2 regions of the Leifsonia shinshuensis genome follow, and region 1 is predicted to be linked to the other one. Evidence: predicted binding sites of a transcription regulator. Region 1 holds the regulator's gene; the other holds the start of a gene.
What was found. Region 1 encodes HspR, which represses chaperone genes until heat shock. Its sites were predicted from a motif close to AAGTTGAGTCNNNNNGACTCAACTT; they were not measured.
Positions count from the first base shown of each region.

Region 2: F1C12_RS06875 (ATP-dependent Clp protease ATP-binding subunit) is a predicted target of HspR. The motif match lies at 11,821-11,845, and genes of this name have one in related genera.

Region 1 is NZ_CP043641.1:3,282,887-3,297,709, reverse strand. It holds gene tdh (L-threonine 3-dehydrogenase) at 1-972, opposite strand, end outside; gene F1C12_RS16075 (GAP family protein) at 1,095-1,766, shown strand; gene F1C12_RS16070 (hypothetical protein) at 1,795-2,802, opposite strand; gene F1C12_RS16065 (hypothetical protein) at 3,059-3,754, shown strand; gene F1C12_RS16060 (cysteine hydrolase family protein) at 3,798-4,538, shown strand; gene F1C12_RS16055 (alkaline phosphatase family protein) at 4,755-6,461, shown strand; gene F1C12_RS16050 (hypothetical protein) at 6,787-8,475, shown strand; gene F1C12_RS16045 (heat shock protein transcriptional repressor HspR) at 8,563-8,976, opposite strand; gene F1C12_RS16040 (DnaJ C-terminal domain-containing protein) at 8,985-9,977, opposite strand; gene F1C12_RS16035 (nucleotide exchange factor GrpE) at 10,093-10,737, opposite strand; gene dnaK (molecular chaperone DnaK) at 10,740-12,608, opposite strand; gene F1C12_RS16025 (pyridoxal 5'-phosphate synthase) at 12,799-13,428, opposite strand; gene F1C12_RS16020 (MFS transporter) at 13,456-14,823, opposite strand, start outside.
Region 2 is NZ_CP043641.1:1,402,632-1,417,454, forward strand. It holds gene hpaE (5-carboxymethyl-2-hydroxymuconate semialdehyde dehydrogenase) at 1-96, shown strand, start outside; gene hpaD (3,4-dihydroxyphenylacetate 2,3-dioxygenase) at 110-1,183, shown strand; gene F1C12_RS06835 (antibiotic biosynthesis monooxygenase family protein) at 1,230-1,565, opposite strand; gene F1C12_RS06840 (hypothetical protein) at 1,689-2,807, shown strand; gene F1C12_RS06845 (cysteine hydrolase family protein) at 2,804-3,346, opposite strand; gene F1C12_RS06850 ((deoxy)nucleoside triphosphate pyrophosphohydrolase) at 3,404-3,850, shown strand; gene F1C12_RS06855 (zinc-dependent alcohol dehydrogenase family protein) at 3,847-4,881, shown strand; gene F1C12_RS06860 (HD domain-containing protein) at 5,098-5,703, shown strand; gene F1C12_RS06865 (3-methyladenine DNA glycosylase) at 5,726-6,619, shown strand; gene F1C12_RS06870 (penicillin-binding protein) at 6,616-9,117, opposite strand; gene F1C12_RS06875 (ATP-dependent Clp protease ATP-binding subunit) at 9,253-11,802, opposite strand; gene F1C12_RS06880 (NAD(P)/FAD-dependent oxidoreductase) at 11,933-13,015, shown strand; gene F1C12_RS06885 (glycosyltransferase family 39 protein) at 13,191-14,732, shown strand; gene F1C12_RS06890 (DedA family protein) at 14,729-14,823, shown strand, end outside.

The sequences.
Region 1 (14,823 bases):
GTCGCGGGCGGGGAACCGGTCGGACACGATCGAGGCGATGGAGTCGTGCAGGGGCTTCGACGTCTGCAGCATCGCGCCCATCGCGTTCCAGGTCTCGAACATCTCGCGGCCGTAGATGCCCTTCAGCGTGAGCATGTGGGTCACGACGATGCCCCAGTCGATCGCGATCTGCTGCGAGGGGAGGCCGAGCATGGCGATCCGGCCACCGTGGTTCATGTTCTCGATCATCGAGGGCAGCGCGGTGGGGGCGCCGCTCATCTCGAAGCCGACGTCGAAGCCCTCGCGCATCCCGAGCGCCCGCTGGGCCTCCCGGATGTCGTGCTTCGAGACGTCGACGGTGAAGTCCGCGCCCATGCCCGTGGCCAGCTCCAGGCGCTGCGCGCTGACGTCGGTGCCGACGATGAAACGGGCGCCGACGTGGCGGGCGACGGCGATGGCCATCAGCCCGATCGGGCCGCAGCCGGTGACCAGCACGTCCTCCCCGACGACCGGGAACGCCAGCGCGGTATGCACGGCGTTGCCGAGCGGGTCGAACAGGGCGCCGACCTCCGGCTCGATGCCGTTGTGGTGCACCCACACGTTCGTCGCGGGGAGGACGAGGTACTCGGCGAACGCGCCGTCGCGCTGCACGCCCACGCCCTGCGTGCGGATGCACATCTGGCGGCGGCCGGCGCGGCAGTTGCGGCAGGTGCCGCAGACGATGTGGCCCTCGCCGGAGACCCTGTCGCCGACCTCCACGTCGTGGACGAGCGAGCCGACCTCGACGACCTCGCCGTAGAACTCGTGGCCGGGAACGAGGGGCGCGGCGACCGCGGAGGCGGCCCAGTCGTCCCAGCGCAGGATGTGCAGGTCCGTGCCGCAGATGCCGGTGCGCAGCACCCGGATCTTGACGTCCTCCGGGCCGATCTCCGGCTCCGGGACGTCGACCAGGGCAAGCCCGGGCGCGGCTTCGCTCTTGAACAGGGCCTTCATTTCGCCATCCTCGTGGGGTCGTGCGTATGCGTCTTCGCTGATGCGCTTGGCAGGCCGCCGTGCCTTGTGAGCGTGGCGGCCGCGCACCAGCCTACCCGCCCCGGCGCGCTAGATTTCATCCCATGTGGTCCCCGTTCGGGCACGTGCTCGCCGAGTTCTTCCCGCTCGCCGTCGGGGTGGCGGTCAGCTCGACGCCGCTCATCGCGGTGCTCGTGATCGCACTCGGACCGAACGGCGCCGTGCGCGGGACCGCGCTGGTCCTCGGGCGCTTCCTGGGGATCGTCGTGGTGGTGGGCGCGTTCGCGGCGGCGTCGGAGCTGTACGTCGACTTCTACGGCTCGGACGTGGTCCTCCACATCGCCACCGCCCTGATCGGACTGGGGATGATGACCCTCGGCACGGTCACCTGGGTGCGCCGGCCGCGCGGCGCCGTCGCGGGCACGCCGCCGCGCTGGCTGACCTCCCTCACCCGGGTCTCGGCCCCGAACGCGTTCGGCTTGGGCTTCGCGCTCGCGGCGACGAATGTGAAGGAACTCGCGCTCGGCGCGGGCGCCGGCATCGTGATCGGAGGCTCGCTGACGGAGCCGCCACCCACCATCGCGGCCGTCGCCGTGTTCGCGGCCATCGGGATCGTCGCGGTGACCATCCCGGTCGTGGCCGTCTCGGTCGGCGGGGACCGCATCCGGCCGCGCCTGAACCGGCTGCGCGCGGCGCTGGAGCGCTCCAGCCGGACCATCACGTGCGTGGTGCTGGTGCTGTTCGGGGCGGTGCTGGTGGGGAACTCGTTCCTGTGAGGCGGCGCGCTACCGGACACGCCGAGGGTCAGCCTCCCCGTTGTTCGCTCGACACTCCAGAGACGGCCACCTCTGTCGCGCGTCGCTCAAGCTCCTTCTGAACGCGTTTGATGCTTCGCTTCTGGAAACGGACTTGTCGTTTGAAGTATTTGAGCGAACGGCGACGAATCGCGCCTCCAACGGTGAGGCTCGCAAAGAAACTTCCGCTGCTGCGTCGACCTGTCCACAGCGACGACGCGGACGTCAGCCCGAACCCCAAGAGGATTGCCGTTCCTCCCAGCGGGGACCCGGCTGACCACATCAGTACGGTGAAGCTCAGCATCAGCGCCAACACCAGCAGCCAGAGACACCAAATGAACGCGATCAAGAGTTGCGCGACCGCGCGCGTGCGGAGTCGGTCATCGGTCGTGGTGCGGATACGCGTCATCGAGACGAATGCGCTCGCCCCACCTCCGAACACGGCTCCCATGCCGAATAGCGCTCCCGCACCTCGATGTGCTGTCGCATCCATCACCGAAAGCGCTGCTCCCAAAGCGAGCAAGCCGAGGGCCTGCACGATCAATGAGACGCGTCGAGTCAATGGAGCACTCTCGCTCATATTGGACCACCGATCGTACTGCTGACGCATTCGCTTGATTTCGTCCCTCGAGCGTTCGACCTGATTGGTGAGGGGGACCCAGGCGATCGCCTTTGCGGCTTCGATCGACACGACCACAATTGCAATTGTCGAAACATGGAGCGCAATCGCGCTTACGCCCATACTCATGCCGCGTGTACGTGCCACGATCGCAAGAATGCTCATCTGGATACACAGCGACGCAATGACAACTGGCACAGCAGTGCTCACGAAAAGGTCTCGACGCTCGGCCTGGTTGAGTCGCTCACCGAAACGCGCGGACACTCCGAGCGCGAGAACCACACCGAACAAGAGCGGAATCAGCCAGCCGAAGTCGTTGGACCCGACCAGGAACCGCTCCAAGACCCAGTCGAAAAGTTCATTGCTATCGATCGGATCTGGCCCGCTCTGAGCCGTCATTGGCGCCCACAAGAGCCAGGGAACGGCAGAAACGAAACAGATCCAGAGGACGGCGTGGACCCGCGATGAACTCGCCTGCCACTCGTCAGACGGGAATCGAGCGTAGCGTTTTAGGTTAGATTGGAGATCTTGCATTCTTGAAGGATCTCGAAGGCCTCCGACATTTGGACCAAGTCGGCCCGCCGCAATATTGACTGTCGCGTCGATCAGCTTTCAGTCCCCGCGCTGTCACGGGCCGCGCTATAAGCTCTGCGCCATGACGGACGAATTGCTCGCCGGTGCCGCCGGCGCCCGCCCGTGGACCGACGCCGACAGCGCGCTCTGGCACACCGCGCGCCTGCTCGCCGCGGTCGAGCAAGCCGCGATCGCGGGCGGCGCCGTGGCGGACCAGGGCATCCGCACGCTCTTCCCGCTGCAGGACGGGGAGGTCGCGCTCGCCCAGGGCACGTACACCCTGGACTCCATGCGCGCGATCGGCGACGGCAGCTACCAGCGCACCGGCGCTTTCGCCTTCGGGACGGGCGTGATCGGCCTCGCGGTGACCGCGGGGACGCTCGCCGCCAACGCATCCAGGAACAACGCCGCCCGGGCGCAGGCGATGGCCGACGCGCAGGTCGTCTGGCGTCCCGACAGCGCCGGGATGCTGACCGTCACCGACCGCGGGTTCGTGATCGTGACCGGCACGGGCACGTTCCGCTGGGACTGGGCGTCGGTCGACCTCATGCAGGTGGTCGGTTTCAACACGGTGGTGCTGCAGGGACGGTCCGACCGGGGGCCGGTCACCTGGCGGATCTACTCGCACTGGGCGGAGCTGCTGTTCGTGCTGTGGGCGCGGGCGCGGCATCCCGGGCACCCGCAGCTCGCGGGACGCGCGTGGCTGCCGGAGCGGTGGGAGGCCTGGGCGGCGTGGGTGGGGCACCCGCTGCCCGAGCCGCCCGCAGCACTCCCCTGATCCACTCTGCCTGGCGCGGCGACTGCGGCGTTAGAGTGCGTCCATGAAGCGCGCACTCATCGTGATCGACGTGCAGAACGAGTACGTCACCGGCAACCTGAAGATCTGCCACCCGGACCTGTTGACGTCCATCCCGAACATCGAGGTGGCGATGGACTCGGCCGCCGACCACGGCGTGAAGCTGGTGATCGTGCAGCACATCGAGGACGAGGGCTCCCCGGTGTTCGCCCGCGGCTCGGAGGGCGCCGCGCTGCACTCGTCGGTCGCCGACCGCACGCCCGACCTCCTGGTCACCAAACAGGGCGTCTCGTCGTTCGCCGGCACCCAGCTGGAGCAGTGGCTGCGCGCGGAGGGCATCGACACGGTGACGATCGCCGGCTACATGACCCAGCACTGCTGCGCCGGCACCGCCCGCGACGCCGCTGCCCTCGGCTTCACGGTCGAGTTCCTGTCCGACGCGACCGGCACCCTCGACCTGGTCAACGAGGCCGGCTCGATCTCGGCGGACGCCCTCCACATCAGCGTCCTGGTGACGATGGACTCGGAGTTCGCGGCGGTCGCGACGACCGAGGAGTGGACGCTGGCGGTGGAGGCCGGCGACACCCTCCCGGTGTCGAACCTCTGGGACAGCACGGGCCACGCGCGCGTGCCGGGCAAGCACGAGGAGCTGCACAAGCTGATGCGCGAGGTGCGCGCGGGCATCGACAGCGACATCGCGGCGGAGGAGGCCCGGGAGTTCCGCAACACGCTGTACGTGGGGCAGGGGGCGTCGTCGGCGTTGTGAGGGTCAGCAGGTGTTCTGAACACCCCTTCATGAACCCCTCCACACCCCAACCGCCTCCCACCTGAAAGCCCCCTCCACGCCGTCCCCCGCCCGGTGAACGCCGCGTGAAGCCTGGGCGAGCACTCGCCCGCGCGGATGGTGGCGCGCCCGCGCGCAGCGCCAGGATCGACGAGGTTGAACGCCCCCGTTCGGGGGCGGCCTCTCGAAAGGATGCTGATGGCCCCCATGAGTCGGACCGCGCGACCGCGGTTCCTCGGCGCGAGCGCCGCCATCGTCGGCGGTGCTCTGCTCGTCGGCCTCACCGCCGCGCCCTCCCTCGCCGACGAAGGCCACAACGGCCAGAACGGCGAGAACGGCGACCGCGACGGCCGCACCGCGGTGAAGCACGTCCTCCTGCTCTCCGTCGACGGCCTCCACCAGAAGGACCTCGACTGGTACGTCCGCAGCCACCCGGGCTCCGCGATGGCCGCCCTCGCCGCGCACGGCACCGACTACACGCAGGCCTCCACCCCGGTGCCGTCCGACTCGTTCCCCGGGATGGTCGCGCAGGTCACCGGCGGCAACCCGGGCACGACCGGCGTCTACTACGACGACACCTTCAACCACGCCCTCCTCCCGGCAGGGACCACGAACTGCGCCGCCGCGAAGCCCGGTGCGGAGGTCGCCTACACGGAGGCCGCGGACAAGAACCAGTCCAGCATCGACGCCGGCCAGGGGCTCTCCGGCCTCCCCGGCAGCATCCTCTCGATGACCGGCACTCCGGCTACGCTGCTCGACCCGGCCCAGCTGCCGGTCGACCCGGCCACCTGCAAGCCGGTGTACCCGCACCAGTACATCAAGGTGAACACGGTGTTCGAGGTCGCCAAGCAGGCCGGGCTGCACACCGCGTGGAGCGACAAGCACCCGGCCTACGAGATCCTCAACGGCCCGTCGGGCAACGGCGTCGACGACCTCTTCACGCCGGAGATCAACAGCAATGCCGCCGCTCCGTTCACCGGCGACTGGACGAAGGACAACCTGGCCACCCAGCAGTACGACGGCTACAAGGTGAAGGCCGTGCTCAACGAGATCGACGGCAAGGACCACTCCGGCGCCACCGCCGCGCCGGTCCCCGCCATCTTCGGCATGAACTTCCAGACCGTCTCCACCGCCCAGAAGCTGCCGACCTCCGAAGGCCTCGCCGGCGGCTACCTCGCCGACGGCTCCACCCCCGGCCCGCTGCTGAGCAAGGCGCTCGACTACATCGACGCCTCGCTGGGGGCGTTCACCTCCGAGCTGAAGAAGACCGGCCACGCGGGTGACACGACGATCATCCTGTCCGCCAAGCACGGTCAGTCCCCGATGAATCCGGCCGCCCTCAAGCGCGTGGACGACGGCCCGATCATCGCCGGCCTGAACGCCGCGTGGACCGCCGCCCACCCCGGAACCGGCGCCCTCGTCGCGTTCTCGACGGACGACGACATCATGCAGCTCTGGCTGAACGACCACACCCAGGCGGCCGCCGACTTCGCCAAGCAGTACCTGGCGACGCACACCGCCGCGGGCAACACGATCTCCAGCGCGCCGGTCACGGTGCAGGCCTCGGGCCTCACCACGATCTACGCGGGAGAAGCAGTCGCGAAGTACTACGGCACCGCGGCCACCGACCCGCGCATCCCGGACGTCCTGGGCATCGCGCAGACCGGTGTCGTCTACACCGGCGGCACCTCGAAGATCGCGGAGCACGGCGGCGCGAGCGCCGACGACCGCAACGTCCCGATCCTGGTCTCCACCCCCGGCGCGAAGCACGCGCAGCGGATCGGCGCGCCGGTCGAGACGACGCAGATCGCGCCGACCATCTTGAACCAGCTCGGGCTCGACCCGCGCGCGCTCCAGGCGGTGAAGATCGAGGGGACGAAGGCCCTCCCGGCTTCCCAGCGCTGACGACGCCGGCGCTCCGCACGGAGCGCCGAGGGGCTCGTCGCCACACCTCTCCCGAGCGGAGAGACGAGGCGGCGGCCCCTTCGTCATGTCCGCCCTCGCATACGGCCCGAGCGTTCAGGGTGTCGGCTATATACACCAGAGGTGTCTGAGCATGAGGCTAAAACGCCCGGATCACGAACGAAATCAAGGTGAAGCAGACGGTGAGTTCTCCCCCGGGATGAGTGCGATGAGGCCGTGAATCCGCGGCAACGCCGGCACCGCTGCCCTTAGCGTCCTGCCTTGACGGCGCCCCTCTGCCGCCGCTCCATCGAGGAACAAGGAACACATGTCGAGTACCAACGAAGATCACCGACCCGGCACCGGGAGCCGTCTGCCCTCCCGGCGGACCGTCGTCGCGGCGAGCGCCTGGAGCGTCCCCGCCATCGCACTGGCGACCGCGTCACCGGCGTACGCGTCCTCCACGGACGGCCCGGTCAACCTCCCGCAGACGCTGACGGGTGTCGTCGGCGGCGGCTGGTCCATCGCGACCAATTTCGGCGCCAACGGCCTGCCGACGGGATACCCGACCGCCGCACGGCCGACGGCGACCGTCGTCCCGATCACCGTGTCGCCCGCCCGCGCCACGACCGTGACGCTGACACTCAGCGGTGCGGGATTCTCGTTCTTCACCGCTGCGACGAACGCGACATTCACCCCGACGCAGACCGTGACCGTCACGACCTCGTCCAGCGGGATCGCCGAGGTCTACGTCGCCGTCCCGCCCTACGGAAAGGGCGACACGGAGGCCACGATCACCGCGACAGGGAACGGCGGGACCGCGGTCTCGACGCTGGCCACCAGGACCGGTTTCGTCTACGCCGTCGGCGGTCACACCCCGGAAGGCCAGACCGGCAACGGCGCCAGCCGGAACGCCGTCGTGTGGCCGACGCCCCTGGCGATCGACGAACGCCTCTCGGGCGTCTACGCCGGCATCAGCTCGTACCTCGGCATCACGGAGCGGGGCACGGTCCGCACGGGCGGGTACAACATGTTCGCGGAGGTCGGGACAGGCAGCACCGAGCTCTCGGTCCTGAATCCCATCGAACCGCTGAAGCAGGACGGCACGCCGTTCACGGACGCCGTCCGGGCGGTCGTGGACACGTGCGGGTCCGAGCAGGGCCTCTTCGTGGTGGAGGACTCGGCCGGCGACTGGTGGGCGACCGGCGAGCAGGTCTCCAACTACCTCGCCATCCCGGGCGACACCACGGGATCCCGGTACCTGACCCGGTGGGAGAAGATCGGCGGCGCCCTCCCGGCGAAGCCCGCGACGCTCAGCCCCAACCGGTTCGGCGACGCGCTGGTGTGGAGCCTCGTCGACGGCACGGTCTGGTTCACCGGCTACAGCGGAAGCTTCCGGAACTACTCGAACGGCCTGCCGCGGACCACCTCCCGAGGTCAGGTTGCTCAGCTCATGATGCCGGACGGCTCTCCGGTCACCGGCGTGAAGCGGGTGCAGCAGAGCGAGGACAACTCGGTCATGATGCTCACCACGGACGGGCGCCTCCTCTACTCGAGCACGCAGCCCGCGACCATCACTCCGGCCGACTACGCGACCAGTGGCGACGTCCAGGAGATCGCCGGTCCGCCCGGCGACGTCGTGGAGCTCTGGGCGAAGCACCCGTACGACACGAACGGGGCGGCCTACTACGCCAAGACGTCGGACAACTCGCTCTGGGCGATCGGCAGCAACGGAGCGGCGCGCGGGTACCTCGGCATCGGCACGACCACCGCGACCCGGACCTGGGCGAAGGTGCTCGTCGACGACGTGAAGGAGATGGCCTGCGGCGCCCACAACCTGATCGTGCTCGACAACTCGGGCGACGTCTGGTTCGCGGGACTGTACGAGGAGGGCAACCCCGGGATGGGCACGGGCCTCCCCGCCACCTTCCCGACGCCGGTGAAGATCACCACCCTGCCGCCGAACGCGAGGACGATCGCCAGCACCTGGTACGACGTCCCGTACATCGCGTACTGAGCGCGGTCGCCCGGCGGCGGGCGAAGAAAGCCGGCCGGCGCCGTTTCTCACGGCGCCGGCCGGCTTCGTTCGTGACCCGGTGCTGCGCTACCGCTCCAGCGGCCGCCACACCACGATCTGGTTGCTGCGCCGCACCCGGGTGCCCGCGCGCATGGAGACGACCTCGCCCTCCGACCCCGCGGCGAAGACCCGCCGCCCCGGCCGGTTGAGGAGTTCGTCGGCGAGCGCCGACTCCAGCTCGCGCACACGGTCGCTGAGCGCGTTCACGTGGTCTTCGAGCTCCAGGATGCGGCGGATGCCCTCCAGGCTCACGCCCTCCGACCCCAGCCGCGCGATCTCCTGGAGCTTCTGGACGTCGCGCATCGAGTAGCGGCGCGACTTGCCCGCCGTCCGGCGCGGGCTGACCAGCCCGAGCCGGTCGTACTGCCGGAGGGTCTGCGGGTGCATGCCCGCGAGCTCGGCCGCGATCGAGATCACGAAGACCTGGGTGTTCTCGTCCATGAGCGGACTCAGCTCCTCGCCTTCGCGAGGATGTCGTCGCGCGGGTTCTCATCCGGCAGCTTGGCGGCGAACGCCTCCAGCGCCTCCTTGGCGTCGCCGGAGAGGTGCGACGGCACCGCGACCTGCACGACGGCCAGGAGGTCGCCGGTGCCCTTCGCGGTCTGGACGCCGCGGCCCTTCACCCGCAGCACGCGGCCGCTCGGGGTGCCGGGCGCCACGCGCAGCTTGACCGGGTCGCCGCCGAGGGTCGGCACCTCGATGGTCGCGCCGAGCGCGGCCTCCGCGAAGGTGACGGGGACGGTGACGCGGAGGTTCAGGCCGTCGCGCTCGAACACCGGGTGCTTGCGCACGGTCACGGTGAGGACGATGTCGCCGGCCTCGCCGCCATCCGGGCTGGGCTGGCCCTTGCCGCGCAGCTTGATCTTCTGGCCGTCGGCCACGCCCGCGGGGATCTTGACCTTGAACGGCTTGCCGTCCGCGGCCTGGAGGCTGATGGTCTCGCCCTTGGTGGCGGTGACGAAGTCGATGGTGGTGTGCGCGGTCACGTCGTTGCCGCGGGTCGGGCCGCCGTAGCCGCGGTAGCCCCCGCTCGTCGTGCCGAACCGGCCGTTGCCGAACAGGCCGCCGAAGACGTCGTCGAAGCCGCCCTGCCCGCCTTGCTGGAATGTGTAGCGCTGGCCGCCCTGGCCGCCGCCGAACATCCCGCCGAACACGTCGTCGAAGCCGCCCTGGCTGCTCGAGCCCGGAGCGGTGAACCGCGCTCCGGAACCCATGGCCCGGATCTGGTCGTACTCCTTGCGCTGCTCGGGGTCGGCGAGCACCGAGTGGGCCTCGCTGATCTCCTTGAACTTGGCCTCCGCCGCCGGGTCGCCCGGGTTGGAGTCCGGGTGGTACTTGCGCGCGAGCTTGCGGTACGTCTTCTTGAGGTCCGCCTCGCTGACGTCCTTGGAGACGCCTAGGACCTTGTAGAAGTCCTTGTCGAACCAGTCCTGGCTTGCCACGGCGCCTCCTCTCCTGCCTGTGCTGTCGTGATCTGTGTCGAAGTCTGCATGTGTCGTGGCGCGCGGAGCGGCGGGACACGCATCCCGCCGCTCCTGGCGCTCATCGTCCGGCCGGTCAGGCCGGGGTGGCGACGACCACCTTGGCCACCCGGACCACGGTGGAGCCCAGCCGGTAGCCGGTCTCCACCACGTCGGCGACGGTGTCGGCCGTCACGCCGGGGGTGGGCTGCTGGAAGATCGCCTCGTGGACCTGCGGGTCGAAGGGCTCGCCCTTCTCGCCGTACTGGGTGAGGCCGAGCCGCTCGACCGCGGTGCGCAGCTTGGCCGCGATGGTCGCGAACGCGCTGCCCTCGGTCAGGTCGCCGTGCTTGTCGGCGCGCTCCAGGTCGTCGAGCACCGGGATGAGACCCTTGACGGCGTCCCCGATCGCGCGCTCGCGCTCGACCTCCCGATTGGCCTCGGTGCGCTTGCGGTAGTTCGCGTACTCCGCGGTCACCCGCTGGAGGTCGGCGAGCCGCTCCGCCGCGAGCTGGTCGGACGTGGTCTGGCCGGAGAGGATGTCGAGGTCGTCGTCGGACAGGACGCTCTCCTCCTCACCCGGGCCCACATCCACCAGCTCCTCGTGCGCGAGGTCGTGCTCTTCGCCCTGAGGCTCGCGAACCTTGCCGGTCTCGGGGTCGATCCTCCGCTTGTCGCGGATGATCGGCTCCTCGCGCTCCGGCTCCTCCGAGCCGTGCCCGTCGCGGTTCTGGTCAGCCATGGTTACTTCTTCTCCTCGTCCTCGACGACCTCGGCGTCGATGACGTCCTCATCGTCGGAGGAGGAGCCCTCGCCCTGAGCGCCCGCCTCGTCGGCGTCGCCGGCCGGGGCCTCGGACGCCTGCGCGGCCGAGTAGATCGCCTGGCCGAGCTTCTGCTGGCTCTCGTTCAGCTTGTCGTACGCGGTCTTCACGGCCTCGTCGTCGTCGCCGGCGAGCGCGGTCTTCAGCGCGTCGATGTCGCCCTGGACCTCGTTCTTGACGTCCTCCGGGAGCTTGTCCTCGTTGTCCTTGATGAGCTTCTCGTTCGCGTAGACGAGCTGCTCGGCCTGGTTGCGGGTCTCGGCGGACTCGCGGCGCTTCTTGTCCTCCGCCGCGTGCTCCTCGGCCTCGCGCACCATGCGCTCGATGTCGTCCTTCGGCAGGCTGGACCCGCCGGTGATCGTCATCGACTGCTCCTTGCCGGTGCCCTTGTCCTTGGCGGACACGTGCACGATGCCGTTGGCGTCGATGTCGAAGGTGACCTCGATCTGCGGGATGCCGCGGGGGGCCGGGGCGATGCCGGTCAGCTCGAAGGTGCCGAGCGGCTTGTTGTCGCGGGTGAACTCGCGCTCGCCCTGGAAGACCTGGATCGCGACGGACGGCTGGTTGTCGTCGGCCGTGGTGAAGGTCTCGCTGCGCTTGGTGGGGATGGCCGTGTTGCGCTCGATGAGCTTGGTCATGATCCCGCCCTTGGTCTCGATGCCGAGGGACAGCGGGGTGACGTCGATCAGGAGGACGTCCTTGCGCTCGCCCTTGAGGACACCGGCCTGCAGGGCGGCGCCGACGGCGACGACCTCATCCGGGTTCACGCCCTTGTTGGGCTCCTTGCCGCCGGTCTCCTGCTTCACGAGCTCGCTCACGGCGGGCATGCGGGTGGAGCCGCCGACGAGGACGACGTGCGCGATGTCGGACACCTTGATGCCGGCCTCGCGGATGACGTCCTGGAACGGCTTCTTGGTGCGGTCGAGGAGGTCGCTGGTCATCTGCTCGAACTGGGCGCGGGTGAGCGTCTCGTCGAGGTTGGCCGGGCCGTTCTCGGTGAGCGAGAGGTAGGGCAGCTGGATGCTGGTGCTCATCGAGGAGCTGAGCTCCTTCTTGGCCTGCTCCGCGGCCTCCTTGAGGCGCTGCAGCGCGATCTTGTCCTTGGAGACGTCGACGCCGGTCGAGTCCTTGAAGCGCTTGATCAGCCAGTCGACGACGCGCTGGTCCCAGTCGTCGCCGCCGAGGCGGTTGTCGCCGGCGGTCGCGCGGACCTGGATGGTCGAGAAGTCGTCGTCCTTGCCCACCTCGAGGAGGGAGACGTCGAAGGTTCCGCCGCCGAGGTCGAAGACGAGGATGAGCTCGTCCTCCTTGCCCTTGTCGAGACCGTACGCGAGGGCCGCGGCGGTGGGCTCGTTGATGATGCGGAGCACGTTGAGGCCCGCGATCTCACCGGCCTCCTTGGTGGCCTGGCGCTCGGCGTCGTTGAAGTAGGCCGGGACGGTGATCACGGCGTCGGTGACGGTGTCGCCGAGGTACTGCTCGGCGTCGCGCTTCAGCTTCTGCAGGATGCGGGCCGAGATCTCCTGGGCGGTGTACTTCTTGCCGTCGATCTCCTGGGTCCAGTCGGTGCCCATGTGGCGCTTGACGGACGAGATGGTCCGGTCGACGTTGGTGACCGCCTGGCGCTTCGCGGTCTCGCCGACGAGCACCTCGCCGTCCTTGGTGAACGCGACGACGGACGGGGTGGTGCGGAAGCCCTCCGCGTTGGCGATGACCGTGGGCTCGCCGCCCTCGAGCACCGAGACGACGGAGTTGGTGGTTCCGAGGTCGATTCCTACTGCACGTGACATGTGTGCTTTCTCTCCTTTGTTGCGGGCGTTTGATAGCCGGTGAAAGTCTTGGGGTCAAGAGTTGAGCCTCGACGGCTCAAGCCTGACATCCCGGGTGGATGCTGTCAAGCCGTCCGTCTCAAAACTTGAGTACAAGTGACTCAACTTTGAAACGGGCCCCGGTATTCCGGCGGCGGAGAAGAATTCCTGATCAGGGCTGGAGTCCGTGCACGCTCCACATCCCGTCGGCCGCGCGTTCGTATCTCAGCCGGCGATGCAGCCGGTCGGGACTGCCCTGCCAGAACTCGATGGAGGACGGGACGAGGCGGTAGCCGAACCAGTCGTCGGGGCGTGCGATCGGGTCGCCGCCGGCGAGCGCTTCGGCGCGGGCGCGCAGCACGCCGAGGTCGCCCAGCTGCGCATCCTGCTCGGACACGACGGTCGCGGCCCGCGCGGCGGGAGGCCGGTCAGCGAACAGGGCGTCGGAGGCGTCGGCAGACAGGACCTCCACCTCGCCGTCCAGCCGCAGCTGCAGGGCGAGCTCGCGCCAGTACACGGTGACGCTCGCACGCGGGTTGGCGGCGAGGTCGCGGCCCTTGCGGCTGGCGGCGGACGTTCCGAAGACGACGCCGTCCGCTCCGAGCGCGGCGAGCCGGAGGGTGCGCGACGAGGGGACGCCGTCGACGGAGGCCGTGGCGAGGGTGGCGGCCAGCGCCTCCCGCACTCCGGCGCGGTCGGCCTCCGCAAGCCAGGCGTCGAGGAGGGCGCCGGGATCCGCGGGGGCATCTGACGCGTCGGGCAGGGGCGGCATCCCGGACCCGCCGAGGAGGAAGTCGGACATGCCCCGACGGTACCCGCGGGCGCGCGGCTACCCCAGCACCGGCGCGTCGCTGTCCGACGGCGCCGGGTCGGGGAGGCGTCGCATCCGGAGCGCGTTGCCCGCGCCGAGCAGCCCGGCGGCGAGCGGGACGAGCAGCGCGACCTGGAGGGCGATGGGCCGCGCCTCCGTGTTGATCCGGACGACCTCCGCACGCACCTCCGGCGTCTCGGTGGCGAGCTGCTTCTCCAGCTGCGTGTTCGACATCACCTGGGCGTCCTCCTCCAGGGCGGAGGCCACCTGCTGCTTGTCGGACGCCGGGAGGACGGTGCTCGAGTTCGTCAGCGACGTGAAGGCGAACGCCAGCGTCGCCAGCATGATCGCCCCGGCGAACGCCAGACCGAACGACAGCCCGAACGATCCGGCGGCCGAGTTGACGCCGGCCGCCTCGCTGACGCGCTCGTCGCTGATCGGCGACAGCGTGTAGTTGTTGAGCTGCGAGACGAGCAGGCCGAGACCGCCGCCCGACACGATGAGCGGGATGGTCAGGAACCAGCCGCTCGTCGCGATCGGCACGATCGGCAGCAGGATCGCGACGCCGATCACCGCGAGCAGGAAGCCCCACAGGATCAGGTTCGCCGGTCGCCCCTTCGCCCGGCGCCCGGCGAGCAGCGCGACCACGAACATGCTCAGCGAGAGCGGCGCGATGGAGAGGCCAGCCTCCAGCGCGTTGTACTCCAGCACCATCTGCAGGTAGATCGGCAGCGCGATCATGGTGCCGCCGAGCGCCACTTGCTGGAGGAGCTGGCCGCTCACGCCCGTGCGGAAGAGCTTCGACGAGAACAGCGCGGGGTCGAGCAGCGTCGGCCTCCCGCGGCGGGCACGCGAGCGCAGCCAGAACACCAGCCCGACCAGCGCCGCGACGCCGACGACGATCAGCAGCAGGACGTACTCGCCGCCCTCCTGCCAGACCAGGATCCCGGTGACGATGCCGCCCATCCCGACCACCGAGAGCAGCGCGCCGACCAGGTCGATCGAGCGCGTGCCCGTGTAGGGAACATCGTGCACCAGCCCGATCCCGGCGAGAACGACCGCGATGATGACCGCCTCCAGCAGGAACCCCACCCGCCAGGAGAGGAACGTCGTGATGAAGCCGCCCAGCAGCGGGCCGACCGCGGCGGCAATCGCGGCGGAGGCACCGACCAGCGCGTAGACGCGTTTCTGGTGCGCCCCCTCGAAGTTGCCGTGGATGAGCGACTGCATCGCCGGCAGCAGCAGCGAGGCGCCGATCCCGCCGATCACCGCCCAGAAGACGATGATCGCGAACAGGTTCTGCGCGAGGGTCATCGCGATGGCGCCGACCGCGTAGCCGAGCAGGCCGAGGACGTACGCGAGCTTGCGGCCGATGAGGTCGCCGGT
Region 2 (14,823 bases), 1.9 Mb from region 1:
GAGGGCGGCTACCGCTCCATCGACTTCTACACCGACCAGCAGGCCGTCCACATCACGCTGGGTCCGGTCCACACGCCGCGCTTCGGCGCAGAATGACGAAGGAGTCAGCATGAGCACCCCCATCCCCACCCCCGCCTCCGCCCCGCCGGACGTCGTCCGCGCCGCGTACATGGAGCTCGTCGTCACCGACCTGCAGGCCAGTCGCGACTTCTACGTCGACGTGCTCGGCTTGCACATCACCGAGGAGGACGAGGACGCGGTCTACCTGCGCAGCCTCGAGGAGTTCATCCACCACAACCTCGTGCTGCGGAAGGGCCCGGTCGCGGCCGTCGCCGCGTTCGCGTACCGCGTCCGCACCCCCGAGGACCTGGACCGCGCCGTCGCGTTCTACACCGAGCTCGGCTGCCGGGTCGAGCGCCGGGCCGGTGGCTTCACGAAGGGCGTCGGCGACAGCGTCCGCGTGGAGGACCCGCTGGGCTTCCCGTACGAGTTCTTCTACGACGTGCAGCACGTCGAGCGCCTGACCTGGAACTACGAGGCGCACACCCCCGGAGAGCTCGTGCGCATCGACCACTTCAACCAGGTGACGCCGGACGTGCCACGCGCCGTGAAGTACATGGAGGACCTGGGCTTCCGGGTGACGGAGGACATCCAGGACGAGGCGGGCACGACGTACGCGGCGTGGATGCGCCGCAAGCCCACCGTGCACGACACCGCGATGACCGGCGGCGACGGCCCGCGCATGCACCATGTCGCGTTCTCCACGCACGAGAAGCACAACATCATCGCGATCTGCGACAAGCTCGGCGCCCTCCGCCGCAGCGACGCCATCGAGCGCGGCCCCGGTCGGCACGGCGTCTCCAACGCGTTCTACCTGTACCTGCGCGACCCCGACGGCCACCGCGTGGAGATCTACACGCAGGACTACTACACCGGCGACCCGGACAACCCGGTCGTCACCTGGGACGTCCACGACAACCAGCGCCGCGACTGGTGGGGCAACCCGGTCGTGCCCTCCTGGTACACGGACGCGTCCCCGGTGCTCGACCTCGACGGCAACGTCCAGCCGCTCACCACCCGCACGGACGACTCCGAGATGGCGGTCACGATCGGCGCGGACGGGTTCTCGTACACGCGCAAGGACGACACCGAGCACGGGTTCAAGCTGGGGGCGCAGCTCTAGCGGCGGTTCGCCGGAGGTCGCGGCCGCCCTGGATGTTCGAACGGACTCAGGCGGTCGCGGCCGCCGGCGGCACGTGCTCCAAGCCCAGCCCCTGCTGCCCGTACGTGGTCAGCACCTCCGCGATCACCACGCGGTACGGCCCGATCCAGCGCTCGTGGACGCTCTTGGCCTCCTTGTGCACGGGCATCCCGATCAGCTGGTGCAGCGCCTCCAGGGTCTCCCAGTAGTAGATCTCGGCGTGCAGGCCGGTGGTCTCGTTGTGCCACTCCTCCTCGCCGAGGAACCCCGGGATGACGCGGGCGCGCGCCGCGATCTCGTCGTTGAACCGGTGGAATTCGTCGTCGTAGGGCTTCGCCTCGAAGATGAAGGTCGACGTGTACACGGCACTCCCCTCGCCGGGTGAAAAGTACCACGAATCCGCCAGCCAGCAGCGGGCCGCTCGCGCCTACGCTGGGGCTGTCAACGCCGATTCCCGACGCCGACGCCCGGACGATCGGAGCGCACCATGGGATGGAGACTCAAGAACCTGACGACGGCGACCTCGGGGGCGCCGCACGCCGTGTACCAGCCGACGGGGTGGCTGTTCGCGCAGTTCACGCGCCACGTCGTGTTCCAGGGCTACAGCTCCCTCACCGGCGGCGACGGGCAGCTCTACGAGCTGTACTGCAGCGCGAGCGACGACTGGAACGTGAAGAACCTCGTCTCCGAGGCGGGTGGCGCGGCGGCCGCGACCAACTCCAACGGCTACATCTGGGCGCACCAGGGCTCGCAGCACGTGGTGTACCAGGGTCAGCGGTTCGACGGCCACGTGCACGAGCTCTGGTACACGGAGGACGACGGCTGGAACGCGAACGACCTCACCGACGCCGCCGGCGCACCGCTCACCCTGTCGCAGCCGTACGGCTACGAGACGTACTACGACGGCACGCAGCGCGTCGTCTACCAGGCGCGCGGCGGCGGCCACATCCACGAGCTGAGCAACTCCGGGAACGGCTGGCACGACCTCGACCTGACCGCGGCGACCGGCGCGCCGCCCTGCGCCGCCGACGCCGCGCCGACCGGCTACTCGTTCGAGGACCAGAAGACCGCGCACGTGCTGGTGCGCACCGACCTGGGCCACGTCCTGGAGTTCTGGCGGGACACCGCCTGGCACTGGAACGACCTCACCCTGGCGACCGGCGCTCCGGTCGTGAGCGACGCGGAGACGGTGAACGGCTACGTGTTCCGCGGCCAGGGCACGCAGCACATCGATTACGTGAGCGGCAGCGGGCGCCTGATCGAGCTGTGGTGGGACACCACGGGCTGGCACTACTTCGACCTCACCACCGCCGCCTCCGCGGTCACTCCGTACTCGACGTCCAGCCCCGCCGGCTACGCGTTCGAGGCCGGCCTCTTCCAGCCGGTCGCCACGCAGCACGTGATCTTCACGGGACGCGACAACTTCGTGCACGAGCTCTGGTGGCAGGAGGGCGTGTGGCACACCAACGACATCGGCCCGCGCATGGGGGCGCCGGCGATCGTGGGCGACCCGGTGGCGTTCGTGGAGGTCGACGAGGGGTCGCAGAACGTGTTCTACCTGAGCGACGCACACGAGATCATCGAGCTGCGCTGGACGGTGAGCTAGAGCCCGACCTCCGCCGCACTCGCCACCCCGAACTCCTGCCCCGGGTACCGCAGCCCCGAGAAGTACCGGTTCGTGTGCGCCACGATCTGCTCCGCGCCGATGGTCACGCCCTCCCACTCCGCGTCGGTCGTGGTGTGCGCGTCGCCGACGAGCACGACGTCGTAGCCGCGGACCGCCGCGCTCTGCGTCGTGGTGCGGATGCAGTAGTCGGTCTGCGCGCCCGCGACGACCAGGCGGGTGACGTCGAGAGACTCCAGCACCTCGTCCAGGTCGGTGCCCGCGAACGCGTCGCGGTACTCCTTGCGGACCAGCCGCTCGCCCCTCGCCGGGACCAGCCCGTCGGCGAGCTGCCACGGGGCGCTCTCCCACGGGAGGTCTTCGGTCTCGTGCTGCACCCAGACCACCGGCGTGCCGGCGGCCCGCGCCCGGTCGACCAGGGCGGCGGCCCGGGCGACGACGGCGTCCGCGTCCAGGCAGCCGGGGAGGACCCCCTTCTGCAGGTCGATCACGAGCAGGGCGGTGGGGTTCGAGTCGGTCACGTGACCATCCTGGCATCCCCGGGTCGGCAGGATGGGACGGTGCGGCAGGATGGGACGGTGACCTCTCCGAGCCGGACCCTCCAGGTCGTCGCCGCCGTGATCGTGCGCGACGGCGCCGTGCTCGCCTGCCGGCGGGCTCCGCACAAGGACGCCGCGGGCCGGTGGGAGTTCCCGGGCGGCAAAGTGGAGGCGGGCGAGACGCCGGAGGCTGCGCTGGCACGGGAGCTGCGCGAGGAGCTCGGCGTGGACGTCCGGGTGGGCGCTCTGCTCGACCGGACCGTGACCGGGCAGGTCGATCTGGCCTGCTACGCGGCGACGCTCCTCGGCCCGGCGCCGACGGCCTCCACGGATCACGACGCGCTGGAGTGGCGCGGGACGGGCGCGCTCGCCGGCCTCGACTGGGCCGATGCCGACCTGCCGGTCGTCGCACGGCTCGCCGAGCTGGAGGCGGAGGCGCTGACGGCGGCCGCGGCGGTCGCGCCGACCGAGGAGGAGGCCCGATGAAGGCGCTGTACTACGAGACGTTCTCCGGCCCGGTCGCGGTGCGCGACCTCCCGTCCCCCGAACTGCCGGACGGCGGCGCGCTGCTCCGGGTCGGCGCCTCCGGGCTGTGCCGCAGCGACTGGCACGCGTGGGCAGGACACGACGACTCGGTGCGGCTGCCGCACGTCCCCGGCCACGAGTTCGCCGGAGTCGTGGAGGCCGTCGGCGCGGGCGTCGAGCAGTGGCGGCCGGGCGACCGCGTCACGGCGCCGTTCGTCAACGGCTGCGGGCGCTGCGAGTGGTGCCTCTCGGGTCAGGCGCAGGTGTGCCCCGACCAGACCCAGCCGGGCTTCACGCACTGGGGATCGCACGCCGAACTGGTCGCGGTGCGGGCGGCAGACCTCAACCTGGTCGCGATCCCGGACGGACTCCCGGACGCCGCCGCGGCCGCCCTCGGCTGCCGGTTCGCCACCGCGTACCGGGCGCTGACGGCGCGCGCCGGCCTCGCGCAGGGCGAGTGGGTCGCGGTCTACGGCGCGGGCGGTGTCGGGCTGAGCGCGATCGTCATCGCCCGCGCCCTCGGCGCCCGGCCGATCGCGGTCGACCGCTCCCCCGCCGCGCTGGAGACGGCTGCCCGGCTCGGCGCCGAGCACGTGCTTGCGGCCGGCCCCGACGCCCCGCAGGCCGTCGCGGCGCTCACCGGCGGCGGCGCGCACGTGTCGGTGGACGCCGTCGGCTCCGCCGAGACCGCGACCGCGAGCGTCCTGTCGCTGCGCCGGCGTGGGCGACACGTGCAGATCGGCCTCCTCGCCGGCGGGATGCCCGTGCTGCCGCTGGACCGGGCGATCGCGTGGGAGCTGGACATCCTCGGCAGCCACGGGATGGCGGCCGCCGACTACCCGGGGATGCTCGCGCTCGTGGCGTCCGGCGCCCTGAGGCCGGAGCTGCTGGTCGGCCGCACGGTCGGGCTCGCGGAGGCCGCGCGCCTCCTCCCGCTCGCGGAGTCGGCCCCCTCCACCGGGATCACGGTGCTCGACCCGACGCTGCCGTAGCCCACCCGCACGCGATTCGTGACGAATGTCGCGTTTCGCCGCGACATTCACGCGATTCGTGCCGAATGTCGGCATCGCGATTCGTGACGAATGTCGCGTTTGGCCGCGGCATTCGCGACATTCGTGACGAATCGCGGCGGGACGCGGGGCGGAAGTCGGCACGAAATCGGCGACGCCCGGCCGGATCTGTGCGGCGCAGCACGCCAGGATGGAGGCATGCGCCTCGCCGACATCCCTGCCCCCGACACCGCCGCGGCCCGCGCCGCCCTGGAGCTCGCCACCGAGTACCACACGCCGTCCCTGCTCAACCACGTGCTGCGGTCGTGGCTGTGGGCGGAGGGCTTCGCCACCGTGGAGGGGCTGCACGGCATCGACCGGGAACTGCTCTACGTCTCGGCCGTCCTCCACGACATCGGGATCGTGCCCGCCTACGACAACCACACGCTCGCCTACGAGGACGCCGGCGGCCACGTCGCGAAGGCGCTCACCGCCGGAGCGGGCTGGCCGGCCGCTCGCCGGACCCGCGCGCACGAAGTGATCGTGCGGCACAACTGGCCGGAGGTCGACCCGGCCTTCGACCCGGAGGGCCACCTGCTGGAGATGGCGACGGCGCTCGACATCTCCGGCGTGCGGCCCGACGCGCTGCCGGAGGAGTTCCGGCGCGAAGTGGTGACGGCCTTCCCGCGGCTCGCGCTGGCCGCCGAGTTCACCGCGTGTGTCACCGACCAGGCCGAGCGCAAGCCGGACACCGCCGCGAGGCGGATCGTCGACCGCGGAGTCGCGGGCAAGCTGCTGCGCAACCCGCTGGAGACGCTGGGCTGACGCCGCGACGTATCCTCGTCTGGTGACCCTCCAGCTCCCCGCCGCCGACTGGCGCGCCCGCGAAGCCGCGCACGCCGAGCGCGCAGACGCACTCACGGCCGGTCACCGCGCCCGCGCCGCGCGCGGCGAGAAGCACCCCATCGAGGACTTCCTCTTCACCTACTACGCGTACTCGCCGTCCGTGCTGCGGCGCTGGCATCCCGGCGCCGGCGTCGAGCTGCTGGAGGCCGCGGGCGAGCCACGCGCGGCCTGGCGCTGGTACTCCCCCGGCGCGACGCCCGGCGGCCTCGTCGTCGACCGCGCCGCGATGGAGCGCGAGAAGGCGCCGCTGCTGGGCACGATCGAGCGCATCCTCCGCTCCACCGCCGCGCGGCCCGGCCGGTTCGGCTGCTTCGGCCTGCACGAGTGGGCGATGGTCTACCGCCAGGACGGGCACCGCCACGACGTCCCGCTGCGCCTCGGCCAGGACGGGACGGACGCCGTGGTGGAGGCCGCAGAGCTGCGCTGCACGCACATCGACGCGTTCCGCTTCTTCACGCCGGACGCGATCCCGCGCAACCGGTTCGCGCCGACGCGCGAGACGCAGCCCGAGCTGGAGCAGCCGGGTTGCCTGCACGCCGGCATGGACGTCTACAAGTGGGCGATGAAGCTCGGCCCGCTGGTCCCCGGCGAGGTGCTGCTCGACGCGTTCGAGCTCGCCCGCGACATCCGGCTGCTCGACATGCAGGCCTCCCCCTACGACATGCGGCCGTGGGGCGCGGAGCCCGTGCGGATCGAGACCGCCGACGGCAAGGCGGAGTACGTGCGCCGCCAGCGCGCGTTCGCCGAGCGGTCGAACGCGCTGCGCGCTCGGGTGCTCGACGCGTGGCCGGGCGGGCGCGCGATCACGCCCGCCGCGGACCGCGTCCCGGCCTAGCCGCCGTTCCCGCCGCCTCCGGTGCCGCCGCCCTTGCCGTTCCCCGGGGTGTTGGTCGGCTGCGGTGTCGCGGTGGTGGTCGGCGCCGGCGTCGAGGTGTTCTGTCCCGAGCTGAGCTGGATGGTGACGCTCGAGCCGCCGTCCACGGTGGAGCCCGACGACGGGTTCGTGCCCGCGACGGTCCCGGCCGGCTGGCTGCTGGGCACCGGCGTCTGGTCGACCGTGACGGTCAGGCCGAGCGCCTGCAGCAGCGACGTCGCCTGGTCGGGCGTCTTGCCGCTGACGTCGGGGACCGTCACCTGGCTGCCGTACAGCACCGAGCTGTCCGGCTTCGGGAACGCGTCGCCGCCGTAGTAGGAGTCCAGCGCCTGCAGGATGGGCTTGGCGATCGAGAACTTGACGTTGCCGCCGCCGATGCCGTTGAAGTCGAGGCTGCGCAGCGCGGTCTGGCCGGAGACGTTGCCCACCCAGGTGGCCTGGGCGACCTTCGTGGTGGAGGTGATCATCCAGTTCTGCAGCGAGTTGTCCGTCGTACCCGTCTTGCCCATGATCGGCGTGCCGTCGTACGGGTTCGCGCTGGCCGCCGTGCCGCCGCCGCGCATGACGCCCTGCAGCGCGTACGTGATGCCGGCCGCGATCTTCTTCTGGAGGCCCTGGGTGCAGGTCGACGGGCTCACCTTGTGGGCGGAGCCGTCGGCGTTGATGACCTTGTCGATCGCGATCGGGGTGCAGACGGTTCCGCCGTTGGCGATACCCGCGTACGCGGTCGCCATGGTCAGCGGCGCGATGTTGTTCGTGCCGAGGATCATCGACGGGTACGAGTTCAGCTGCGCGCCGGTCTTCGCCGCGTGGACGCCGAGGCCCTGCGCCGCCTTGAGGATCGAGCAGAGGTCGGTCTTGGTGGCCATCATGGCGAACGCCGTGTTGACGGATTGGGCCGTCGCCGACATCACCGACAGCCGGCTCGCGGAGCCCTCGTCGTTGGACACCGGCCACGGTGGGCCGGAGACCGTCCCGCAGCTGCTGGAGAAGTCGGACATCGGGAAGGTGTGCTGGGAGGCGTCGATCGACTCGTACAGGCTGTGGCCGCCCTCCAGCCAGCCGGCGAGGTCGAACGCCTTGAACGTCGAGCCGGTCTGGAAGCCCTGCGAGCCTCCGTAGGCCTCATCGGTGTTGTAGTTCACCGCCGTCGTGCCCGGTTGCGGCTGGTCGGTGTTGTTGAAGGCCCGGTTCTCCACCATCGTGACGATGCGCCCGGTGCCCACCTCCACGGAGACGTTGGACGCGCCGATGTCGATGTCGGGGCGCGACCCCGGGATGTACTTCGACAGCGACTGCTGTGCGACCGACTGGAGGTCGAGGTTCAACGTCGTGTAGATCTTGAGCCCGCCGCGGTTGAGGGTCGTCCAGCGGTCGGCGCTGGTCTTGCCGTACGCCGGGTCGTTGAGGATGACGTCGCGTACGTAGTCGCAGAAGAACGCCGCGTTGACCTGCTGGGCGGCGGCGCAGCCCGAGGTGGTCGGGGTGACCGTCGGCTGGATGGCCGTCTTCTTGGCGGCGTCCCGGTCGGCCAGCGAGATCTTGTGGTTCACGTACATGCGGTCGAGCACGTAGTCGCGGCGGGCCTTGGTGAGCTTGTAGCCGTTGGCCGCGCCGTTGTCCTTGTTGTTCGGCTCGTCGATGCGGAGGTTCGACGGGTTGTTGACGATGGCGATCAGCGTCGCCGCCTGCGGGAGGCTGAGCTTGGCGGCGCTGGTGTTGAAGTAGTACTCGGACGCGGCCTCGATGCCGTAGATCTGGCCGCCGAAGCCGACGACGTTCAGGTAGCCGAGCAGGATGTCCTGTTTGCTGTACTTCTTCTCCAGGCCGACCGCGTAGCGCATCTCCTGGATCTTGCGCTGCAGGGTCACGCCCGCGGCGTCGTTGTAGCAGGCCTGAACCTTCTTCTGGTCGGTGAGCCCTTCGCAGTGCTCGACCTCCACGTTCTTGACGTACTGCTGCGTGATGGACGAGCCGCCCTGCACGCTGCCCCCGACGACCGTGGAGAGCGCGCCGCGCACGGTGCCGAACACGTCGACGGCGCCCTCGCTGTAGAAGCGGGGATCCTCGGCGGAGGTCGTGGCGTCCTTGGCCACCTGGGCGACATCGGCCCAGCCCACATCCTTGCGGTTCTGCGCGTAGAACTGGGCGATCGGAACGTCGTTGCCGCCCTGCTTGGCGTACACGGTGGAGTTCTGCGCGAACTGCCCGATGTTGAGGTCGCCCGGCAGCTTGTTGAAGTCGCTGATCCCTGCAGCCGCCGCTACGCCGGCTCCCAGGAAACCCGGAAGAAAGAACAAGGCGGAGAGCACCGCGGCGACGAGCGCGAGCGCCACCCACTGCACGATCGCGGCATTGCGCGAGCGCGGAGCACGCAGCTCGAACCGCTTGAGGGGCTCGAGGCGCTCGTCAATAGCCTGAAGGCGCGGGGAATTCTGGAATCTGTCCGGGTTGGGCACGTATCCACGCTTCCAGGGTCTGCTGTGGGACGGGTTGAGAGATGAACTGTACCCCTATGTGGATTTTCAGGAAGGGTGGACAACGAAGAGGCGCCGGCCCCCGAAGGGACCGGCGCCTCTCACGACCGACTACGGTCACGCCGCCGCCGCGAACACCGCCCGCGGCCGCACCTGCAGCACCCCGTCGACAGCGTCCACCACGACGGTCCCGCCGTCCGCGACGCCGCCCGACACCATCAGCTCCGCGATCCGGTCGTCCACCTCGCGCTGGATGACGCGGCGCAGCGGGCGGGCGCCGTACTCCGGCTCGTAGCCCGCCTCGGCGATCCACGCCACGGCCGCGTCCGACGCCTCGAAGGCGATCGAGCGGCGGCCGAGGCGGGTGGCCGTCGACTGCAGCAGCAGGCGGACGATGTCGCGCAGCTGCTCGGCGTCCAGCTTGCGGAACAGGACGATCTCGTCGATGCGGTTCAGGAACTCGGGACGCATGGCCTCCCGGAGCTTGCCCATCACCCGGTCGCGGATGTCCTTGTCGGACGCGAAGCCGTCGGAGCCCGCCGGGACGAAGCCGAGCGCGCCGCTGCGGGACGCCAGGAACTCCGAGCCCAGGTTGGAGGTCATGATGACGACCGTGTTGCGGAAGTCGACCGTCCGGCCCTGGCCGTCCGTCAGCCTGCCGTCGTCCAGCACCTGCAGCAGCAGGTTGAACACGTCCGGGTGCGCCTTCTCGATCTCGTCGAACAGCACCACCGAGTACGGGTTGCGGCGCACGCGCTCGGTCAGCTGCCCGGCCTCGTCGTAGCCGACGTACCCGGGAGGGGCGCCGACCAGGCGGGCGACCGTGTGGCGCTCGCCGAACTCGCTCATGTCGAACCGGATCATCGCCTTGTCGTCGCCGAACAGCGATTCCGCCAGCGACTTGGCCAGCTCGGTCTTGCCGACGCCTGTCGGGCCGAGGAACAGGAACGAGCCCACAGGACGGCGCTCGTCGCCGAGGCCGGTGCGGTTGCGGCGCACCGCCTTCGCGACCGCCGTCACCGCGTCGTCCTGGCCGATGACCCTGGCGTGCAGCTCCGACTCCAGCGCGGCGAGGCGCTGACGGTCGGCGTCGCCGATGCGGGACACCGGGATGCCGGTCGCGCGGGACACGATGGCCGCGATCGCCGCCTCGTCGACGACCGCCTCCGCGGCGTGACGCGGCGCCTTCCCGAGCTCGTCGATCCGGCGCTGGACGTCCTCCATCTCGTCGCGCAGGCGGGACGCCTCCTCGTAGTGCTCGCCGGCGACGGCGGAGTTCTTCTCGGACTCCAGGGTCGCCAGGCTCTGCATCAGCTCGGACGCGTCGACCCGCTTGCCGAGCGACAGGCGCAGCCGGGCGCCGGCCTGGTCGATCAGGTCGATCGCCTTGTCCGGCAGGAACCGGTCGGAGATGTAGCGGTCGGACAGCTCCACCGCGGCACGGATCGCCTCCGGCGTGTAGGTGACGGCGTGGTGCTCCTCGTACGCGGCGCGCAGGCCGTCCAGGATGAGCACGGCGTCCTCGACGCTCGGCTCGCCGACCGTCACCGGCTGGAAGCGGCGCTCCAGCGCCGGGTCCTTCTCGATGCGGCGGTACTCCTTGAGCGTGGTGGCCCCCACCAGGTGGAGGTCGCCGCGCGCCAGCCGCGGCTTCAGGATGTTGCCCGCGTCCATGCCGCCGGCCTCGCCGGAGCCTCCGGCGCCGACCACGGTGTGCAGCTCGTCCACGAACACGATCAGCTCGTCCGTGCCTGCGCTGATCTCGTCCATGAGCTTCGTGAGCCGCTCCTCGAAGTCGCCGCGGTACCGGGTGCCCGCGACCATCCCGGCGAGGTCGAGCGCGACGACCTTCTTGCCGCGCAGCTGCTCGGGGACGTCGCCTGCGACGATCGCGCGGGCCAGGCCCTCCACGATCGCGGTCTTGCCCACGCCGGCCTCGCCGACCAGGACCGGGTTGTTCTTGGTCCGGCGGGAGAGGATCTCGACGGTCTGCTCGATCTCGTCGAGCCGGCCGATGACCGGGTCGAGCTTGCCGTCGCGCGCGAGCGCGGTCAGGTCGGTGCCGAACTGGTCGAGCATCGGGGTCTCGGAGTCGGTCGCGGCCTCATCGGAAGCGTCCTGCGCCCCCGCACCGACCGTGGCCGACTGCCGCATGGCGTTGGTCAGGGAGTCCGGCGTCACGCCTGCGGACTGGAGGACCTGCCCGGCCGGGGCGTCCTGACCGATCACGAGCGCGAAGAAGAGGTGCTCGGGGTCGATGTAGGTCGCTCCGGAGGCACGGGCCACCTGGTAGGCGTGGAAGAGGACGCGCTGGGCGGACGCCGTGATCGAGGCGCCGTCGGCGTCGATGGCCTCACCGGAGGCGGGGAGGCGCTGCTCGGCGGCGGCGGCGACTGCGGACGGGTCGACGCCGATACGGCGCATGGCCTCGGACGCGGGCTCCTGCCCGGCCATCACGCGGAGGATGTGCAGGGCGTCCAGCTCGCGGTGGCCGTGCTCGAGGGCGTACCGGCCCGCCTCGGCGAGGAGTTCCTGCGTGCGCCGGCTGAGGAACCGGCTGATGTCGATGGAGCGCGCGGCGCGGGCGCGCTCGCCCGCGAGGTAGCGCGAGAGGAACTCGTCGAACGAGTTCTCGCTGCCGCTCTCGGGGGTGAAGTTCTCGGGCACCTGATCTCCTGTTTCTAAAAGTTGAGTTACGTGCACTCAAGTTCAACGTTCGGGGGGAAGGTTTATTCCGGGATGCGCAGAGGAAACCGGCGGAGCAAACCGCGTCCGGCGTCCGGTGTACGGTCGCCGCATGGGGAAGCACGGCGTCTCGAAGCAGTCCGGTCCGGCCGTCGTGGTGATCGGCGACGGGGTCGCGGGGGCCGCCACCGCCTTCGCGCTCGCCCGGCGCGGCGCCGCGGTGACGATCGTGGACGCCGGCCTTCCCGGCCGCGCCACGGACGCGGGCGCCGGAATCGTCCAGCCGTGGAGCACGAGCGCCGGCGGCGACTTCTACGAGCTCTACGCTGCGGGCGCCGACTTCTATCCGGAGCTCATCGAGCGGCTCGCCGAGGCGGGGGTGCACGACATCGGCTACCGGCGTTCCGGCGCGCTCGTCGTCAACCGGGATGCCGCCGTGATCGACGACGTGGAGGCGCGGGTGCGCGGACGCGCCGCCGCCTCCCGCACGGCCGGCGAGGTGCGCCGGGTCGGCGCGGCCGAGGCGCGCGAACTGTTCCCTCCGCTGGCCGGCGACCTCCACGGCCTCCACATCGCAGGAGGCGCCAGGGTCGACGGGCGCGCGCTGCGGACGGGTCTGCTCGACGCAGCCGTCGCGCTCGGGGCGACGCACCTGGACGCCACGGCCGCGCTCGACGCCGACCGCGTCGTGACCGCTGACGGCGAGACCCTCCCCGCCGACGCCGTCGTCGTCGCGGCGGGCGCGTGGACGGACCAGGTCCTCCTCCCGCTCGGCGTCCGCGTGCCGGTGGAGCCGCAGCGCGGGCAGCTCGTGCACCTGCGGGTCGACGCCGACACCCGCGAGTGGCCGTCGGTGCATCCGGTCGCGCCGCACTACCTGGTGTCCTTCGACGCGGGGCGGATCGTCGTGGGCGCCACCCGGGAGACCGGGTCGGGCTTCGACGCTCGCGTGACAGCGGCGGGGACGCGGCAGGTGCTGGAGGACGCGCTCGCGGTCGCGCCCGGCCTCGCGGACGCGACGGTCATCGAGACGCGCGTGGGGCTGCGTCCGCTGCCGGACGGCGACCTCCCGACCGCCGGGCCCGTGGACGACCGGCCGGGCCTGTTCGTCAACACCGGTTTCGGCGCCGGCGGGCTCACGATGGGTCCGCTCATCGGCGACCTGCTCGCGGAGCGCGTACTCGGATCCCTGTGATGACAGGCGTCCTGGCCTGACCGGGATCCTGGCCTGACCGCGATCCTGGCCTGACCGCCCTGTCACCGAGTATCCTTCCGGCGTTCACCGCTGTCTTGGACCTTTCTTGGGAGGACTGGGATTGACTGGGGATCGGACGCTGATTCGAAAGGACGGTGCCGACCTGTCTGTCACGATGCTGCGGCCGGCCCCGACGCAGAAGGCCGCGCCCCTCACCCGCCCCGCGGTGCTCGCCGCGCTCTTCGGCGTACTGGCGACCCTGCTCTCCGCGATCGGCTCCTGGATCCCGTCGCTCTGGGGCGACGAGGCCACCAGCATCATGTCCGCACAGCGCCCGCTGTCGACACTGCTCGGGATGCTGGGCCAGGTCGACGCGGTGCACGGCACCTACTACTTCGGCCTCCACTTCTGGAGCGACCTGATCGGGTTCTCCCCGTTTGCCGTCCGGCTGCCGAGCGCCGTCGCCGTCGGACTGGCCACCGCGGCCGTCGTGCTGCTGGCCGCCCGCCTCCGCGATATCCGCACGGCGGTCATCGCCGGCCTGGTCTGCGCGATCCTCCCCCGCGTGACGTACATGGGCGAGGAGGCGCGCTCGTTCGCGTTCTCGGCAGCGATCGTCGCGTGGCTGACCGTGCTGCTCGTCGCCGCACTCGACCGCGAGCGTCCGCGGGCCGCGTGGTTCGTCGGCTACGGCGCGCTGCTGGCGGTCGGCACCTACGTCTTCCTCTACACGATCCTGTTCGCGGTGGTGCACGGCGTGATCGTCGCCGTGTGCCGGGCGCCGCGTCGGACGGTGCGCGGCTGGCTGATCGCGGTCGGGGCGGCCGTCCTCGCCGTCGCTCCCCTGCTCGTCGTCGCGATCGGCCAGCACCACCAGATCGCCTATCTCGGCGCCGTGCAGCAGCTCGCGCCGCAGACGCTGTTCAGCGGGCTGTGGTTCGGCGACTCCTGGCCGCTCGGCATCGTCGCCTGGGCGCTCATCGTGCTGGCGGTGGCGATCGCCGTGCAGCAGCGTGTGCTCGTCGGCCGGGCACGCGGCGAGCGGTTCCTCGGCCGCCCGGCCTCGCGCGTGCCCTCGCTCGTCGGCGTCGCCGCGCTCTGGCTGCTCCTCCCGCCCGCCATCCTGATCGCCGTGCAGCCGGTCGTCCCCGACTTCACCGCACGCTATGTGTCCTACTGCGCCCCGGCGGCGGCGCTCCTGATCGCCTGCGGCGTGGACGATGTCCTCCGCTGGCGGCGCTGGGCGGGCGTCGTCGTGGGCCTGCTCGTCCTGGGGCTGTGCGTGCCGGTCTACGTCGACGAGCGGACCCCGTACGCGAAGAACCAGAGCGACTGGGCGGAGGTCTCCGCGGCGATCGGCGCGAACGCGCGCCCGGGCGACGGCGTCGTGTTCGACGAGTCGACCAAGCCGTCCAAGCTCCCGCGGCTCGCCGAGCACACCTACCCCGCCGGCTTCCGCGACACGACCGACGTCGCCCTCCATCGGCCGTTCGCGCAGACCAGGTCCTGGCGCGACTCGGCCTACACTGTGCGACAGGCCGCTGCTCTCGGCCGGTTCGACGGCGTCGACCGGGTCTGGCTCATCGAGTACGCCCCGTCCCCCGGCTCGGTCGATGACTACGGCGTCGCCGACCTCACCACTCTCGGCTTCCACGAGACCACCACGCGGATCGCGACCCATCGCGAGCTGATCTCGCTGTACGAAAGGACCCCATGACCCCCCACGACCTGGCTGCCGCCGGCTCCCTCGTCCACACGGGCCTCCTCGACCCGCAGGGTCTCATCCAGGCCGCGGGCCCGTGGGCGCT